Regions from separate parts of the Gottschalkia acidurici 9a genome, predicted to be linked through region 2. Evidence: a T-box and tRNA genes for the amino acid it is inferred to sense, from the RefSeq annotation. Region 2 holds a T-box; the other holds one or more tRNA genes.
The links. The T-box of region 2 lies ahead of metG (methionine--tRNA ligase). A T-box ahead of a tRNA ligase gene usually reads a tRNA of that ligase, here a tRNA-Met.

Region 1 (3,244 bases), 210 kb from region 2:
GAGAAAAGCTTCTATCGAGCAAATAGGTACCCGTACCGCAAACCGACACAGGTAGGCGAGGAGAGAATCCTAAGACGAGCGGAAGAACTCTTGTTAAGGAACTCGGCAAAATAACCCCGTAACTTCGGGAGAAGGGGTGCTGGAGGCTGTGAAGGGTGCACACCTGGAGCAGCAACCAGCCGCAGTGAATAGGCCCAAGCGACTGTTTACCAAAAACATAGGTCTCTGCTAAATCGAAAGATGAAGTATAGGGGCTGACGCCTGCCCGGTGCTGGAAGGTTAAGGGGAAGAGTTAGCGCAAGCGAAGCTCAGAACTTAAGCCCCAGTAAACGGCGGCCGTAACTATAACGGTCCTAAGGTAGCGAAATTCCTTGTCGGGTAAGTTCCGACCCGCACGAAAGGCGTAACGATTTGGGCACTGTCTCAACAAGAGATCCGGTGAAATTGTAGTACCAGTGAAGATGCTGGTTACCCGCGACAGGACGGAAAGACCCCGTGGAGCTTTACTGCAGGCTGATATTGAATTTTGGTATCATATGTACAGGATAGGTGGGAGACTTAGAAACCAGGGCGCCAGCTTTGGTGGAGTCACCGTTGGGATACCACCCTTATGATGCTGAAGTTCTAACTAGAAACTGTGAAACCAGTTTTAGGACACTGTCAGTTGGGCAGTTTGACTGGGGCGGTCGCCTCCTAAAGAGTAACGGAGGCGCTCAAAGGTTCCCTCAGTACGGTCGGAAATCGTACGAAGAGTGTAAAGGCAGAAGGGAGCTTGACTGCGAGACCTACAAGTCGAGCAGGAACGAAAGTTGGACTTAGTGATCCGGTGGCACCGAGTGGAAGGGCCATCGCTCAACGGATAAAAGCTACCCCGGGGATAACAGGCTTATCTCCCCCAAGAGTCCACATCGACGGGGAGGTTTGGCACCTCGATGTCGGCTCGTCTCATCCTGGAGCTGAAGTAGGTTCCAAGGGTTGGGCTGTTCGCCCATTAAAGAGGCACGCGAGCTGGGTTCAGAACGTCGTGAGACAGTTCGGTCCCTATCCGTCGTGGGCGTAGGAAATTTGAGAGGAGTTGTCCCTAGTACGAGAGGACCGGGATGAACAGACCTCTGGTGTATCAGTTGTCGCGCCAGCGGCATGGCTGAGTAGCTAAGTCTGGAAAGAATAAGTGCTGAAGGCATCTAAGTACGAAGTCTCCCTCAAGATAAGATTTCCCATAGGGTTAACCTAGTAAGATCCCAGGAAGACTACCTGGTAGATAGGTCACAGGTGTAAGGGCAGCAATGTCTTCAGCTTAGTGATACTAATAGATCGAGGGCTTGACCAATATATTAAAGAATAATCTAATCGCTGTGTAGTTTTGAAGGTGCAAAACATCTTTAAAAAAGCAAAGAAATCCAGTGACGATAGCGAAGGGGTCACACCTGTTCCCATACCGAACACAGAAGTTAAGCCCTTCAGCGCTGATGGTACTTGGCGGGAGACTGCCTGGGAGAGTAAGACGTTGCTGGTTTTTATTCTTAGGTAGCTCAACGGTGGAGCACCCGACTGTTAATCGGTAGGTTGTGGGTTCGAGTCCCACCCTGAGAGCCATTTTTTGCCGGGGTGGCGGAACTGGCAGACGCACAGGACTTAAAATCCTGCGATCCTTAAAGATCGTACCGGTTCGATTCCGGTCCTCGGCACCAAAAAAATGTTATTATATTTAGTGACGATAGCGAAGGGGTCACACCTGTTCCCATACCGAACACAGAAGTTAAGCCCTTCAGCGCTAATGGTACTTGGTGGGAAACTGCCTGGGAGAGTAAGACGTTGCTAGATAACTATTATCGCGGGGTGGAGCAGCGGCAGCTCGTCGGGCTCATAACCCGAAGGTCATCGGTTCAAATCCGGTCCCCGCAACCAAAATATATAAACTAAAACATGAACTCAGCTTAAGGCTGAGTATTAACTTGGAAAAAATCAGTTTTACGAGTTGAATATGGCGGTGTAGCTCAGTTGGCTAGAGCATGCGGTTCATACCCGCAGTGTCAGCGGTTCAAATCCGTTCACCGCTACCATATAGATGGCCCTATGGTCAAGCGGTTAAGACACCGCCCTTTCACGGCGGTAACCCGGGTTCGAATCCCGGTAGGGTCACCAAAAAAGAAAATCCCAGAAATCCGTAATAAAATTACGGGCGCGTAGCTCAGCTGGGAGAGCACCTGCCTTACAAGCAGGGGGTCACAGGTTCGAGCCCTGTCGCGCCCACCAATATGGAGGAGTTCCCGAGCTGGCCAAAGGGGACGGACTGTAAATCCGTTAGCTTCGCTTTCACTGGTTCGAATCCAGTCTCCTCCACCAAAATATAATATGCGGGTGTAGCTCAGTGGTAGAGCCCTGGCCTTCCAAGCCAGTTGCGAGGGTTCGATTCCCTTCACCCGCTCCAAAAAACGAGTGCCTATAGCTCAGCTGGATAGAGCATCGGCCTTCTAAGCCGAGTGTCCGGGGTTCGAATCCCTGTAGGCACGCCAATAAATAATATATAACATGTTGGGGTATCGCCAAGTTGGTAAGGCACCAGATTTTGATTCTGGCATGCGTAGGTTCGAGTCCTGCTACCCCAGCCAGAAGTAAATATTTTGTGATCTATTAGCTCAGTCGGTAGAGCACCTGACTTTTAATCAGGGTGTCCCGCGTTCGAGTCGCGGATGGATCACCAATCCGGAGGGGTACCGAAGTGGTCATAACGGGGCGGTCTTGAAAACCGTTAGGGTGCAAGCCCACGTGGGTTCGAATCCCACCTCCTCCGCCAATAATGCTTAATTAGTTTGGATTTTTATTAAAATCAAATGATATATATCGGGGTGTAGCGCAGTTTGGTAGCGTACGTGGTTTGGGACCATGGGGCCGGGGGTTCGAGTCCCTCCACCCCGACCAATGTGAAAAGTGAGTAGTAATGACAGTCAAGATTGTTATTACTACTTTTTTATTTTTAGTAGACAACTACAAGTGTATTTAAGGTAAATATCTAATCTTTGATTATAACAGTGCTTGTTTTCTTCTATGATGAACTATAATATAATCAATAAAATTGTATAATACTTTTATTGTCAATCTTTTCAGTACGGCGCTTTGCCTTGTCAATTCTAAGAACTTATCAACTAGAACCTATAAAGTTCACTATCGACCATTTTTTGAATCTTAAATTTTCTACATAAAAATCTGAAAATAGCTTAACTAATTTTTTTCTTATTCAAGG
Region 2 (3,244 bases):
CTTGCCTTGTTTCTTCTCCTAGTTTTAATTGTAATACTAAAAGTCTATCAGCATCAGGATGTTTCTCTGCCTTTATTACTTCCGCTACTCTTAAATCTATCTTATCAAAATCGTCTATAGTTATACTATCATCCTCAACTATCTCTTCTTCTTGATTTTGTCCTCTTCTTTTTGCTATAAATTCTTGATTAGTTTTTACTAAGTTTTCTAACTCTTTTTTAATATCTAGTCGTGGGAACATTGGCTCACCTTTTTGTACTTGTAATCCTGATTGTAATTTTCCCCACTCTTTTATATCTTCCCAGTTAGCTTTACTTTCACCTAGTCCTAATTGTCTTAAGATATTGTCTGAAGTTTTCTCCATAAATGGTCTTATAAGAATTGACACAACTCTTATAGTTTCTGCTAAATTGTATAATACTGTGTTTAATCTTTCTTTATTTTCTTCTTCTTTTGCTAGTATCCAAGGTGCTGTTTCATCTACATATTTGTTTGCTCTACTTATAACCTTCCATATCTCTTCTAGTGCATTACTGAAGCTAACCTTTTCCATATGATCTTCAACTTTAGCATAAGCATTTACAACCAATTCTTTAAGTGAATCATCAAACTCACCATCTTTTGTAGGCTGTGGTATTATTCCATCATTATACTTTTCTATCATAGCTATAGTTCTACTAACTAAGTTTCCTAAATCATTTGCAAGATCTGCATTAAGTCTTTGTAAAAACTTCTCATTAGTATAAGAGCCATCATTTCCAAATGAGAATTCTCTTAGTAAGAAATATTTTAAAGCATCCACTCCATACAGCTCAATTAGTGGTTCTGGATATATTACATTTCCTTTTGATTTTGACATCTTATCATCGTCAAATAGTATCCAACCGTGACCAAATACTTTCTTAGGAAGCTCTATATCTAAAGCCATTAAAATTGCAGGCCATATAATAGTGTGGAATCTAACTATCTCTTTTCCTACAAATTGAATATCTGCTGGCCAATATTTTTTAAATTCTTCATCATTACCAGTTAAATATCCAAGCGCTGTTATATAGTTGCTTAGTGCATCTATCCAAACATATATTACATGTTTATCGTCAAATGGCACCTTTATTCCCCAATCAAATGACGATCTAGTCACACTTAAATCTTCTAGTCCTGGCTTTATGAAGTTATTTATCATTTCATTTCTTCTTGATTCTGGTTGTAAAAAATCATCTCTTTGTAATAATTCTAATAATCTATCTTGATATTTTGATAATCTGAAAAAATAAGTCTCTTCTTTTGCAAACTTCACTTCTCTTTTACAATCTGGACACTTTCCATCTTCTAGTTGGGTTTCTGTCCAAAATGATTCACAAGGAGTACAATAGTGTCCTTCATAGAATCCTTTATATATATCACCTTTATCATATAATTTTTGAAATATCTTTTGTACTATTTCTTTATGATCTTCATCTGTAGTTCTTATAAATCTGTCATATGATATATCTAAAGCTTTCCATAATTCTTTTATATTACCTACTATTCCATCTAGAAATTCCTTTGGCTTAAGTCCTTTTTCTTTAGCCACTGTTTGAATTTTCTGACCATGCTCATCTGTTCCTGTTAAAAATTTAACATCATATCCTTGTAATCTTTTAAATCTAGCCATTGTATCTGTTGCAACAGTACAGTAAGTATGACCTATATGTAAATTATCACTTGGATAATAGATAGGTGTTGTTACGTAAAAACTTTTTTTACTCATTTTCTCATCCTCCATCGTTTATATTTTTATATAAAAAAACCTTCTATCTCTTTATCAAGAAATAATACAATTTTTCAGAATTATATTATTCTTTGATAAGTTCAACTAAAATTCAGCCAGATATAAAATCTAACTAAATTAAGTATCACTTTATAGAGACGAAGGCTTAGTCTTCGCGGTACCACTCTAATTTATCTAAACTTCACAATTTAGAACTCACTAGGTCTTTAACCCATCAATATAACGGTTGATTTCCGATATAGCCTACTTAATTTCAACTATATAACTCAGGGGCCATATTCAGAATAACTTTTAACGCCAACTTTCACCTATCTTGGCTCTCTTTCAGATAAAAATTAATCCTACTCTTCCCTTCATAGTTTCTATTTATCTTAAACTATTTAACTAAAGCTATATAAAAAATATATTTAGTCGTATAAAATTTCAATCATATTTAGATAGTACTTATAATTAGCTTGATACTATTATAACCGATTATATCACAAGGTAAAAGATACTTCTATATAATTAATTTACTCTAACTACATTTATATATTTTTGTAGCTTAAATACTATTTATTATTTCAATATGTGTAATTGATTATACTTAATATAACACCATAATATATTTTTATTTATTCCAGCATATGATACTACGTTTTTTATCAAAACAGAAAATAATTAAGATTTCAATTAAATAAGAAATAAGATACCAGAAAATTCATATATTTATCTGGTATCTTATTTCTCTCCATTTATAAATTAAAACACAATACTACATACCACGACCGATGCTATTGTACCAGCTAAATGTGACACTAAAGCTGCTCCTAATGTATGTCTAGAATCTTTTATTCCTACAGCTCCAAAATAAACCGCCATAGTATATATAATAGTTTCTGCAGAACCCATCATTGTCGATGATACTCTTCCTATAAATGAATCTGGTCCATATGTAGTTATTATATCCTTTAAGACTCCAAGTGACGCACTTCCTGATATAGGTCTTATAATGAATAATGGCATAGTTTCTTGTGGTATACCCGCCAGTCTTCCTAATGGACTTAGTATCTTAGTGAGTATTTCCATTGATCCTGATTTTCTAAATAGTCCTATAGCTATAAAGATCGCTATAAGATATGGTATTATCCTTATTGCTGACTTGAATCCTTCTTTAGCTCCTTCTACAAAACAGTCATAAAGATCGACTTTATTTATGTATCCATGTATGAGTATTATACTCATTATTATTGGTATTATTGCTACAGATGCTATATTTATTATATCTACCATAATATCACCTTCCCCTCTGTAATATCTTTGCAGTGAGAACCCCTATTACAGTAGATACAAGTGTAGCTATCAAAGTAGTTCCTATAATCTCTGTTGGATTAGCAGATCCTGCATCTGCTCTTAATTTTAATACTGTAATGGGAATTAGTTGTATAGATGACATGTTTATAACAAGAAACATACACATGTCATTAGTTGCTT

Region 1: it encodes a tRNA-Met, which carries the amino acid that the T-box ahead of metG (methionine--tRNA ligase) is inferred to sense. The anticodon was not compared.

Annotation. Positions count from the first base shown of each region.
Region 1 is NC_018664.1:3,015,681-3,018,924, reverse strand. Features, by position in the region: rRNA gene CURI_RS14420 (23S ribosomal RNA) at 1-1,330, shown strand, start outside; rRNA gene rrf (5S ribosomal RNA) at 1,400-1,516, shown strand; tRNA gene CURI_RS14410 (tRNA-Asn) at 1,522-1,596, shown strand; tRNA gene CURI_RS14405 (tRNA-Leu) at 1,603-1,691, shown strand; rRNA gene rrf (5S ribosomal RNA) at 1,708-1,824, shown strand; tRNA gene CURI_RS14395 (tRNA-Met) at 1,834-1,908, shown strand; tRNA gene CURI_RS14390 (tRNA-Met) at 1,987-2,063, shown strand; tRNA gene CURI_RS14385 (tRNA-Glu) at 2,071-2,145, shown strand; tRNA gene CURI_RS14380 (tRNA-Val) at 2,181-2,256, shown strand; tRNA gene CURI_RS14375 (tRNA-Tyr) at 2,261-2,346, shown strand; tRNA gene CURI_RS14370 (tRNA-Gly) at 2,358-2,431, shown strand; tRNA gene CURI_RS14365 (tRNA-Arg) at 2,440-2,516, shown strand; tRNA gene CURI_RS14360 (tRNA-Gln) at 2,537-2,612, shown strand; tRNA gene CURI_RS14355 (tRNA-Lys) at 2,629-2,704, shown strand; tRNA gene CURI_RS14350 (tRNA-Ser) at 2,709-2,797, shown strand; tRNA gene CURI_RS14345 (tRNA-Pro) at 2,846-2,922, shown strand; partial or broken gene CURI_RS16595 (hypothetical protein) at 3,025-3,135, opposite strand.
Region 2 is NC_018664.1:117,765-121,008, reverse strand. Features, by position in the region: gene metG (methionine--tRNA ligase) at 1-1,750, opposite strand, end outside; T-box leader at 1,902-2,137, opposite strand; gene CURI_RS00590 (spore maturation protein) at 2,513-3,043, opposite strand; gene CURI_RS00585 (nucleoside recognition domain-containing protein) at 3,048-3,244, opposite strand, start outside.